2 linked regions of the Algoriphagus sp. Y33 genome follow. Each later gene encodes a partner of the first gene's protein in a complex. Links are inferred from orthologs where the notes say so. Each region holds a gene or a part of one and is shown on either strand. Other genes may lie near its edges.

Region 1 (8,654 bases):
ATGATTGGAATTATTCTTACCAAAAAGAGGATGGGACGCGGATATTTGTGAGTAAAAATTCCCCTAGCAGTCGGGTAATTTCTTTGACTCGGAAGCAAAAAGAGATTGTAAAACTGATTTTGGACGGAAAGGAATCCAAGGAAATCGCGGCTGATTTGAATATTTCAGTGAATACAGTGGCGACGCATAGGAAAAACATCTTAAAGAAGCTCCAAGCTAGAAATGTGGGAGAAATGGTGAAAATATTATCAATGTATCCGTTTTCATAGTTCATTGAAAATCAATGACAAGAGCATTGAGTCGAGAAAATCAACAAAAAAATAACGGAGGAATGCTTGTGATTTTATTTCTGACGCTTACCTTTGCATCCACAATTCAACTGGATCACGTTCTGGTTAACACAATGCGAGAGTAGCTCAGCTGGTAGAGCACGACCTTGCCAAGGTCGGGGTCGCGAGTTCGAATCTCGTCTCCCGCTCAAAAAGCCCTTGATTCAAGGGCTTTCTTGTTTCAGGTAATTAGTAGTTCCGACACGTCGGAATGAAGCCGGGATGGTGGAATAGGTAGACACGCAAGACTTAAAATCTTGTGGGAGCAATCCCGTGCGGGTTCGATTCCCGCTCCTGGTACATAAGCCTCGTAGAGATACGGGGCTTTTTGTGTTTTACCGATTGTCTCTAGCTATCCATAAATATCCACAAAAGTATAAACTCTTACATAAGGGGTAACTCATTCTTCTTATTACCCGTACATTCATTTTTTGTACTTTAAGACCTATGAATGAATTAGAAAAGGCCGGCTTTAATATGCCCGGCCCGTATCGTGGAATTGAAGAATTATCAGGGAAAGGAATTGAAAACCTCCGCCTTGGATTCTTTATGATTTGATGATTCCCTCAAGATCAGCAGGTGAATAGGCTACGGATTTCAGTGTTTTTCTGTCCCCTTTCCTGAAGACCAAGTACAGATCACCTTCTTTTTCATAGAAGCATTCTGTTCCTTTGGAATCATAGTGTGCCACAGTAGCTTTTGCTTCCTCTTCCGTTTTGCAAGCTTTGCTCATATTTGAGCGCTGCACTTCGTCGAAGAGAGTTTTGAATTTCTCTCCTAAGCCAAACTCCAAAATTGCCCCGGAAAGCACATACTGGAGGTCACATAAAGCATCTGCCACTTCTACTAAATCATCGTTTGCGATAGCTTCTTCCAACTCTTTCAGCTCTTCGGCCAAAAGGGATACGCGTAAATCGCACCTTACTTTCTCCGGAATAGTTGGAGAAGGCAAAACGGGGTGCTTGAAGGTTTCGTGGAATAAAGCGACAGAAGTAAGTGACTTAGGATCTTGCATTTTTTTGATTAGTTGAAAGGCTGAAATAACTAAAAAAGACCGGGATTTCCGGCCTTTCTTGGATGGTTTTCTGACTTAGAATTATGTGGAAGCTGCAGCAAACCGCTCAGCTACTGTCTTCCAGTTCAATACATTCCAAAATGCAGAAACGTAATCAGGGCGTTTATTTTGATAGTTTAAGTAATAAGCATGTTCCCACACATCAAGCCCCACCAGCGGGGTTCCTTTGAAATCAGAAATATCCATCAAAGGATTGTCTTGGTTCGCAGAAGAGCCCACTGCAAGTTTTTTATCCTCTCCTATTACCAACCAAGCCCAGCCTGATCCAAATCTGGTTTTGGCGGCATTCTCAAATTCTGTTACAAATGCATCATAGCTACCGAAAGAAGAATCAATCGCTGTAGCTAGGTCACCTTCGGGCTTTCCACCTCCATCTGGGGACATGATGCTCCAGAAGAGTTCGTGGTTATAATGTCCTCCTCCGTTATTTCTCATTGCTGTAGAGTACTTGGAGATATTTTTCAGCACATCTTCTAGCGGCTTGTTAGTATCTACCTTTTCTTCTTCTAGTGCTGCTTTCAGGTTTGAAGCATAAGATGCAGCATGCTTAGTATAATGAATTTCCATTGTCTTGGCATCAATGTGCGGTGCCAATGCGGAATAGTCGTATGCCAAAGGGGTTTGGGAATAACCGGTGGCTAAAATGGCTTTTCCGTCTCCTTTGGCATCATTGGAGCAAGAAGAAAGAATACCCGTGCCCACGAAACCCATTGCGAGACTGGCTTTCGTGGTATTGGACATGAAAGTTCTCCTAGATATAGACTTTTCAAGTTGTTGCATAGATAAAATTTGGTTTAGTTGTCTTGATTTTGATCAAGTGAGCATGAAACTAAACATTTTCCGTCGGTTTTTAAATTGAGAATCAGACAATAAGTCTGATTTTGTGACAAGATGTTTAAGTTTGTATTTCAACGTTCGCTTGGATGGGTTTTTGTCCCGATGTACCACAACAATTTTCCATGGAAATATCATTTTATAAATATCAAGGAACCGGTAATGACTTCGTTATGATCGATGATCGTGCTCAGAAGTTTGATGATTTGGATTTGGCACTAGTAAGTAAGCTGTGCGACAGAAGGTTTGGTGTAGGCGCTGATGGATTGATTCTCATTAGAAATCATCCGTGGTATGATTTTGAGATGATCTATTTCAATGCCGACGGAAGCCAGAGCATGTGTGGCAACGGAGCGAGATGTGCAGTGGCCTTTTCGGCATTTCTGGGGATTGTGGCTGAGAAAACAAGTTTTCTGGCTATTGACGGAGCTCATGAGGCCATTCTGAAAGAGGGGCTGGTGCATCTGCTGATGGGCGATGTGGCCGGAATAGAGGAAAAAGGAGCTGATTCTTTTGTCAATACGGGCTCACCACACCACATTCGCTTTGTTCAAAACATTCATGAATACCCTGTTTTTGAGGAAGGGGCAAAAGTCAGGTATGATCAGATGTATGCTCCAGGGGGCACAAATGTCAACTTCGTGGAAAAAATAAGTGAGGATGAAATCTTTGTCAGGACTTATGAAAGAGGGGTTGAAGATGAGACACTATCCTGCGGGACAGGAGTCACAGCCGCTGCGATTGCAGTGGGCAAAGATCTACATGCCGCTACTATTAAAATCAAAACCCTTGGCGGTCAGCTATCTGTGAAATTTAAAGCGTCTGAAATGGGTAGCTTCAAAGAAATATGGCTGATAGGTCCTGCTGAGTCTGTTTTTGCCGGGAAAATAAGTGTTTAACCAGTCATTGGAGTTCTTCTTCCAAGAACCTGTTTTATTATCAATTATAACAAAAAGGGCTTAATTTTGAAGTCCTAATAGAGAATCACAATAAGCTAGCATGTTAGATATTATAGCAAAAGGACTTGCAAAAGTATTTGGAACCAAGTCCGACAGAGATATCAAGGAACTTCTTCCGATCGTAGCAAAGATCAATGAGGTTTTTTCCGGATTAAAGAGCCTCAGCGATGATCAATTGCGGGGCAAAACCGAAGAAATCAAAGCTGAAATCAATGCGCATCTGAAGGAATATGATGACAAGATCAGCACGATCAGATCAAAGGTAGATGAGTTGCCTGTGAAAGCTATTCATGAAAAAGATCAGCTTTTCAATCAAATAGATCAGATCGAAAAGGATCGAAATCAAGCGCTGGAAATAGTTTTGGAGAAAGTTTTGCCGCAGGCTTTTGCAGTAGTGAAGGAAACGGCAAGGCGCTTTAAAGAAAATGGAAAGCTGGTTGTGAAGGCTACTGATCGTGACCGTGAACTCTCTGCAGGCAAGCAGAATGTGGAGATTCAGGGAGATGATGCAATTTGGCATAACAAATGGATGGCAGCAGGCACTGAGGTGGTGTGGGATATGGTTCACTACGATGTGCAGTTGATCGGTGGGATGGTTCTTCATAAAGGGAAAATTGCCGAAATGGCGACAGGTGAAGGTAAAACGCTGGTTTCTACCCTACCCGCTTACCTTAATGCACTTGCCGGACGTGGAGTTCATATCGTAACAGTGAATGATTACTTGGCCAAGCGTGACTCTGAATGGAATGCGCCACTTTTTGAATTCCATGGTTTAAGCGTGGATTGTATAGATAAATATACTCCTAACTCAGCCGGACGCAAGAAAGCCTATAGATCGGATATTGTGTATGGTACCAATAACGAATTTGGCTTTGACTACCTAAGAGACAACATGGCCCGTGAGGCTGGGGATCTTGTTCAGGGCAAGCATCACTTCGCAATGATTGATGAGGTCGATTCTGTACTTATTGATGATGCAAGAACCCCATTGATTATATCCGGACCGGTACCAAAAGGCGATGTACATGAGTTTGATGACATGAAGCCGAGAGTTTCTACGCTGGTAGATGAGCAGCGCAAGCTGGTGCAGGGCTTCTTGAGTTCAGCCAAGAAAATGATTGCCGATGGCAATGAAAAAGAAGGCGGTTTGGCGCTTTTCCGCGCATTCAGGGGAATGCCTAAGTACAAGCCATTGATTAAATACCTTTCTGAACCGGGAATCCGCGTGATTCTTCAGAAGACAGAAAATTATTACTTGCAGGACAATAAGCGCCAGATGCCTGAAGCAGATGAGCCGCTATTGTTTACCATAGATGAAAAAACAAACGTAGTCGACCTGACCGATCGTGGGATAGAGACAATGACTACCAAGAATGAAAATACAGAATTCTTTATTCTTCCTGATATAGGGGTAGTGATTGCCGATTTGGAGAAGGAAGAAGGAATTACGGATACAGAAAAGCTTGTCCGTAAAGAAGAAGCAATCAAAGACTACAGCATAAAAGCGCAACGGATTCACACCGTAAACCAATTACTCAAGGCGTATTGTATGTTTGAGCGGGACACGGAGTATATTTTGGTGGACGGTAAAGTGAAAATTGTAGATGAGCAGACTGGCCGTGTGATGGAAGGGCGACGATACTCTGACGGATTGCATCAGGCTATTGAGGCGAAGGAAAATGTGAAAGTGGAAGACGCTACCCAAACGTATGCTACGATTACGCTACAGAACTATTTCAGAATGTATCACAAGCTGGCGGGGATGACCGGTACGGCGGAGACTGAAGCGGGAGAATTCTGGGAAATCTACAAATTGGACGTGGTGGTTATCCCTACCAACAAGCCGATTATCAGAGCAGACCGTGACGATAAAGTTTATAAAACTGTCCGTGAGAAATTCAATGCAGTAGGCGATGAGATCAATGAATTGGTCGCTGCAGGGAGACCTGTGTTGGTGGGTACTACTTCGGTAGAAATATCGGAAGTACTCAGCAGAATGCTGACTTTGAAGAAAATCCCCCATCAGGTATTGAATGCGAAGCAGCATGCTAAGGAAGCGGATGTAGTGGCTATTGCCGGTCAAGCAGGTACGGTTACAATTGCAACCAATATGGCTGGTCGTGGGACAGATATTAAGCTGACTCCTGAGGCCAGAAAAGCAGGAGGATTGGCAATCATAGGCACCGAGCGTCATGAATCCCGTCGTGTGGATAGACAGCTCCGAGGTAGATCGGGTCGTCAGGGGGACGTGGGATCTTCGCAGTTTTTCGTTTCCTTGGAAGATAGCTTAATGCGCCTTTTCGGGTCTGACCGTATCGCCAAATTGATGGATAGAATGGGTCTTGAAGAAGGTGAGGTGATCCAGCATAGCATGATATCCAAGTCTATAGAGCGAGCCCAGCGCAAAGTGGAGGAAAATAACTTCGGCACAAGAAAGAGACTGCTTGAGTACGATGATGTGATGAACTCGCAGCGTGAAGTAGTGTATAAGAGAAGAAGAAATGCGCTGAAAGGAGAAAGACTGGAACTGGATATCCTGAATATTCTCTATGATGTCTGCGAAAGCTTGGTAGATATGGGTAAATCCAATGCTGATTCGGAGGATTTCAGAATGAATGTATTCACTACGTTGGGTGTGGATTATAACATAACGGAAAGCGATCTGAAATCTAAAGACGCAGGGCAATTGACCCAAGAGCTTTATACAGTTGCTTTTGAAACCTATCAGAAGAAAAGTGAAGTGATGATGAATACGGCGTTTCCGATCTTCAAGCGGGTTCAAGATGAAAGAGGTGCTACTGTGAAGGATATCATGGTTCCTATTTCCGATGGAGTTAAGCAAATCGGGGTGGTGGTGAATCTAGAAGAGACGGTTAACTCTGAAGGCAGAGAATTAGTGAGAGCAATCGAGAAAAATGTATCGCTGGCTATCATTGACCAGAACTGGAAAGAGCATCTGAGAGATATGGATGACTTGAAGCAGTCGGTGCAAAATGCCGTTTATGAGCAAAAAGATCCACTTTTGATCTATAAGTTTGAAGCGTTTGAAATGTTTAAGCGTTTTATCGGCAAGCTTAATGAAGACATGACCACTTTCTTGACACGCGCAGATTTGCCTAAACAAGATCCGAATCAGGTACATGCTGCTGCTCCTCAGCGGAGCCCGGAGCCTCAAGTACAGGCTTCTAAGGCTGATGTAGATAGTACGTTAAATCCCGGTGCTAACCGTGCGGCAGTAGCAGCTTCCAACGCCGGAAGACCTGCCCCACAGGTAGTGGCACCTAGAAAATCTGATAAGGTGTACGGAAGAAATGACAAAGTTTCTGTCCAATACACGAATGGAACCACTAAAAATGATGTGAAATACAAAAGTGTGGAACAGGATGTGCAGGAAGGAAAATGTGTAATCATTGATAACTAAGCTAAACATGAGAATTTTCTGGATTTTAGGATTTGTAGTTATATTGGTGGGGTGTAAGACTTCTCGCAAGGCCTCTAGTTCTGCCTCAAACTATGCAAACTATCAGGAAAATTTGAATCCATCTCTTCCTCTATATCCTGATTATCGTGCGCAGATGAATTCAAAATCATCTGTTGGATCTTCTGAATCCACCGGAGCGATTGATGATGAGTTGGATCAGCTTCAGGCAAGTTTAATCAGTAAGAATAAGTCTGAGCCATATTTTAGCGGATATTCAGTTTTGGTTTATTCGGGAGTAGACCGGGATAAAGCATTCAAAACACGCAATGATATAACCATGAATTTTCCTGATCTTATACCGGAGATGCAATACCAGCAGCCAAGATATCTTGTGAAGATTGGAAGATTTGTACATAAAATAGAAGCTCAAAAAAGCTTTGCCGAAGTAAAAACACAATTCCCTACAGCGCGAATAATTCAAGATAGGTTTCAACGGGAAGATTTCAAGACTCAAAAAGAACCCAACCAATAAGATGCTGAAGGAAAAAATTAAATCTCTGGCTAAGGATTATAAGGAAGAAGTAATTGCAAATCGACGCCATCTTCATGCAAATCCCGAACTTTCTTTCCAAGAGTACAATACATCGAAATTTGTAAAGGAAAAATTACAAGAAATAGGAATTACGACCATTGAATCCAAGGCAGACACAGGCTGGTCAGCTTTGATTGAGGGCAAGAATCCCGGGAAGCGAGTGGTGGCACTTCGGGCAGATATGGACGCATTGCCAATCATTGAGGCAAATGAGGTTTCCTATAAATCCAAAAATCCGGGTGTGATGCATGCCTGTGGACATGACGCGCATACTGCATCTCTACTTGGAGCGGCCAAAATATTAAATGAAGTCAAGAATGACTTCGAAGGGACCATCAAGCTAATTTTTCAACCTGGGGAGGAAGTGGCTCCCGGTGGCGCGTCTTTGATGATTGCGGATAAAGTGCTGGAAAACCCAAGACCAAACGGAATTATTGGTCAGCATGTAATGCCTTTTATAGAAGTGGGCAAAGTAGGCTTCCGTCCCGGAATCTACATGGCCAGTGCTGATGAACTCTACGTGACAGTAAAAGGTAAAGGCGGTCATGCGGCTATGCCTGAGACATTGATTGATCCTGTTTTGATCGCATCCCATATGATTGTGGCTTTGCAGCAGGTGGTCAGTAGAGCTGCCAGTCCCAAGATTCCTTCTGTACTTTCCTTTGGAAGAGTGGAGGCATTGGGAGCTACCAATGTAATTCCTAATGAAGTGAAGATACAAGGTACATTCCGCACGTTAGACGAAGGTTGGAGAGCAAAAGCACATGAAAAAATGCTTTCAATTGCTAAAGGAATAGTAGAAGGAATGGGTGGAGAAGTGGATTTTGAGATCAAAAAAGGATACCCATTTTTGAAAAATGACCCAGAACTGACTGAACGATCCCATCAGGCAGCCATAGCCTATCTAGGAGAAGAGAATGTTCTCGATCTGGATATTTGGATGGCAGCAGAGGATTTTGCTTTTTATTCTCAGGAAGTTGCAGGCTGTTTCTACAGATTGGGTACAAGAAATGAAGCCAAAGGAATTACCTCAGGAGTTCATACGCCTACTTTTGATATTGATGAAGATGCGTTGGAAGTTGGAGCGGGACTAATGGCATTCTTGGCCGTGTCCGAACTCGAAAAAGCATAAACTTACCTTAACTTCCCTTCAGTTCTTTTCGAGTAAATTCCCACTTTATTAGACCCTCTCTACGATGAAAAAACTCCTTTCTACTTCAGTTTTTGCTTTTCTACTTGTTACCCAAACATTCGCTTGGGGTCAGCTAGGACACTATTTGATAGGCTATATGGCTGATAAGCAGTTAAAAAAGTCTGTGCGAAAAAAGGTAGAGAGCGTACTTTACCCGATGTCTATCGCTAGAAGTGGAACTTGGATGGATGATATCAAATCGGACCATGCATATGATTATGCTTATTCATGGCATTATATGACCAGCAAAAC
Region 2 (2,883 bases), 530 kb from region 1 along the record:
TATTGAGGCGTTGGTTCAGCTAAGAGATGCTATCGCTGTTTCACAGCAGAGAGGCGTTAAAATGTCTAAAGTATTTAACGGATAATCATCATGGCTAAGATCAAAATCACGCAAACGAAAAGTACCATAAAGAGGCCTAAGGATCAGAAAGCAACCATTACTGCGTTGGGTCTAGGGCGTATCAGCAAATCAGTGGTCGTAGAGAATACACCTCAGATTGCAGGTATGGTAAATAAAGTTAATCACCTTGTAAAAGTGGAGGAAGCTTAATTATGAAACTGCATACATTAACACCAGCTGAAGGATCTACCAAAAATCGCAAGAGAATTGGTAGAGGTACAGGTTCGGGTAGAGGTGGAACTTCTACAAGAGGTCACAAAGGAGCAAAATCAAGATCTGGATACAAAAGTAAACTGGGTTTTGAAGGCGGTCAAATGCCACTTCAGAGAAGAGTTCCTAAATTTGGCTTCAAAAGCTTGAACAGAATTGAGTTCAAACCGGTAAATTTGGATACATTGCAAGGTCTTGCCGAGCAATACAGTCTTGAAGTAGTAAACATGGAAGCTATGGTTTCTCATGGTATCGCCTCCAAGAATGATAAAATCAAAATCCTCGGTGGAGGTGATTTGAAGGCCAAATTAGACGTGTCAGCCCATAAATTTTCAGCAACTGCAGTAGCAGCTATTGAGAAATTGGGTGGAACGGTAAACACAATTTAATTTAATGAAAAAGTTTATTTCGACAGTTAAGAACATTTTCTCTATCGAAGATCTTAGAGTTAGAATCATGAATACGGTCGGTTTTCTGATCATATTCAGATTGGGGTCATTCATAGTTCTTCCAGGCGTTGATCCTTCTCGTTTAGGAGATGCCCCGGAGGGGATCTTTGGATTGATCGATACTTTCCTCGGTGGAGCGTTCAGTAACGCATCTATCTTCGGTCTAGGTATTATGCCATATATATCTGCTTCCATTGTGTTGCAGTTATTGACTGTCGGAGTACCATATTTTCAGAAAATGCAAAAAGAGGGTGAATCTGGAAGAAAGAGAATCAATCAGATCACTCGGGTTTTGACAATCCTGATTACAGTGGCGCAAGGTATTGGCTACGTTTCTGCTACCATATTACCTACTGGAGCGGTGATGATTAGCTCGACCCTATTTATGTTTAGTTCTTTGGTTTTACTTTCAGCAGGCACTATGTTCTGTATGTGGTTGGGAGAGAAAATCACAGAGAAAGGCATTGGTAACGGTATCTCAATGCTCATTATGATCGGTATCATATCCAGATTTCCCGGAGCGATTATCGCAGAGGGTCTTGAGAAGGGCACCTCAGGTATGTTACTTCTGATTATCGAGGCTGCAGTGTTGTTCTTTGTTGTAGTAGGAGTGATTGCTTTGACTGAGGCGACAAGGAGAATTCCGGTACAATATGCTAAGCAGGTAGTAGGAGGTAAAGTATACGGCGGCCAGCGACAGTATATACCGATCAAGGTAAATGCTTCAGGTGTAATGCCAATTATCTTTGCACAGTCTCTGATGTTTGTCCCAGCTCTTATTGCGCAGATTTGGGCACAGGACAATGAGATAGCCAATTATATAGGTGCAACATTTAGTAATCCTATCTCATGGCAGTACAATGTATTGTTTGCCGTGTTGATTATTCTATTTACGTTCTTCTATACTGCTATTACGGTAAATCCGGAACAGATAGCCGAGGACATGAAAAGAAACGGTGGTTTTGTTCCTGGTATCAAGCCGGGAGCTCCTACCTCTGAATTCATTGATGGGATTATTTCCAAGATCACATTGCCGGGCTCCATTTTATTATCAGTTGTTGCTATTCTTCCTGCTGTAGCTGTTATTGCGGGAGTTGGTCAAGAATTCTCTTATTTCTATGGAGGGACCTCATTACTTATCATGGTAGGTGTGATAATGGATACCTTGAGACAGATCGAAAGTTATTTGTTAATGAGACATTACGAAGGCATGATGAAGAGTGGTAATGTGAAGAATAACCCTTCTAATTACCAAGTTGCCTAAGATGATCAATTACAAGACTTCTGATGAAGTTAAGTTAATAAAAGAAAGTGCCGATATACTAGCCAAAGCCCATGGGGAAGTGGCGAAACATATCAAGGAAGGGGTAAAGACCTCTTTTCTGGACAAAATAGCTGAGGAGTTTATCAGGGATCATAATGGAGTGCCTTCTTTTAAGGGCTACAATGGATTTCCTTCTTCACTGTGTATTTCTGTAAATGAAGTAGTAGTACATGGTTTTCCCAGTGAATATGAATTGAAAGATGGCGATATAATCTCAGTAGATTGTGGAGTCTTTCACCAAGGTTTTCATAGCGATTCCGCTTATACGTACCCTATTGGTGAGGTCTCTCCTGCTGTTAAAGCATTACTTAAGACCACCAAAGATTCTCTTTACATTGGAATTGAGCAGGCTGTCTTTGGGAAAAGAATAGGTGATATAGGTAATGCCATCCAGAAGTTTGTGGAAGCTAAGGGCTACACCGTAGTTAGAGAGCTTGTCGGACATGGTTTGGGCAAAAAATTGCATGAGTCACCTGAAGTTCCCAATTACGGAAAGAAAGGAAGCGGCCCTTTACTGAAAGATGGAATGGTGATCGCTATCGAGCCCATGATCAATCTTGGAACACGGAATATTGTCCAAGAGCGTGATGGATGGACTATTCGCACAGCGGATAGGAAGCCTTCTGCACATTATGAGCACACAGTAGCGATATTTGAAGACAGAACAGAGGTATTAACCTCTCATAAATACATAGAAGAGAATTTTAAATTCTAATATGGCCAAGCAAACATCAATAGAGCAAGACGGTACCATCAAGGAAGCATTGTCTAATGCGATGT

The links. Proteins that work in one complex are often made in the same cells at the same time.
Region 2: the proteins of secA (region 1) and secY are in contact, whole or in part, in a crystal structure (PDB 3DIN), measured with the Thermotoga maritima proteins. The link is inferred for Algoriphagus sp. Y33 from one-to-one orthologs. Residues at the interface, in WP_004082002.1 of Thermotoga maritima: Glu261, Ala262, Arg263, Lys300, Ala301, Arg302, Thr303, Ile304, Ile305, Leu323, Tyr324, Asp325, Pro326, Val329, Ser330, Tyr333, Ile336, Lys340, Phe345, Val349, Glu363, Phe364, Tyr374, Ser375, Gly376, Gly377, Glu393, Ile395, Thr482, Ser483; in WP_004081795.1 of Thermotoga maritima: Glu108, Gly109, Glu110, Glu111, Ala236, Glu237, Arg238, Arg239, Ile240, Thr241, Ile242, Gln243, Tyr244, Ala245, Arg246, Arg247, Val248, Thr249, Gly250, Arg251, Arg252, Val253, Tyr254, Gly256, Ala257, Ser258, Thr259, Tyr260, Leu261, Pro262.

Annotation. Positions count from the first base shown.
Region 1 is NZ_CP061947.1:5,172,981-5,181,634, reverse strand. What follows is about bases 2,905-6,818. They hold secA (preprotein translocase subunit SecA), read left to right. Parts: upstream 2,905-3,237; coding sequence 3,238-6,618; downstream 6,619-6,818. Other genes in these bases: ID165_RS21170 (hypothetical protein), read left to right, coding at 6,626-6,818; dapF (diaminopimelate epimerase), read left to right, coding at 2,905-3,137. In the rest of the region: ID165_RS21205 (LuxR C-terminal-related transcriptional regulator), read left to right, coding at 1-269; ID165_RS21190 (nucleoside triphosphate pyrophosphohydrolase family protein), read right to left, coding at 877-1,344; ID165_RS21185 (superoxide dismutase), read right to left, coding at 1,426-2,184; more of dapF, read left to right, coding at 2,364-2,904; more of ID165_RS21170, read left to right, coding at 6,819-7,150; ID165_RS21165 (M20 family metallopeptidase), read left to right, coding at 7,152-8,342; ID165_RS21160 (S1/P1 nuclease), read left to right, coding at 8,407-8,654. UniProt on the Escherichia coli protein: Required for protein export, interacts with the SecYEG preprotein conducting channel.
Region 2 is NZ_CP061947.1:4,644,279-4,647,161, reverse strand. It holds secY (preprotein translocase subunit SecY), read left to right. Parts: upstream 1-723; coding sequence 724-2,043; downstream 2,044-2,883. Other genes in the region: infA (translation initiation factor IF-1), read left to right, coding at 2,820-2,883; map (type I methionyl aminopeptidase), read left to right, coding at 2,045-2,818; rplO (50S ribosomal protein L15), read left to right, coding at 273-719; rpmD (50S ribosomal protein L30), read left to right, coding at 91-270; rpsE (30S ribosomal protein S5), read left to right, coding at 1-85. UniProt on the Escherichia coli protein: The central subunit of the protein translocation channel SecYEG. Consists of two halves formed by TMs 1-5 and 6-10.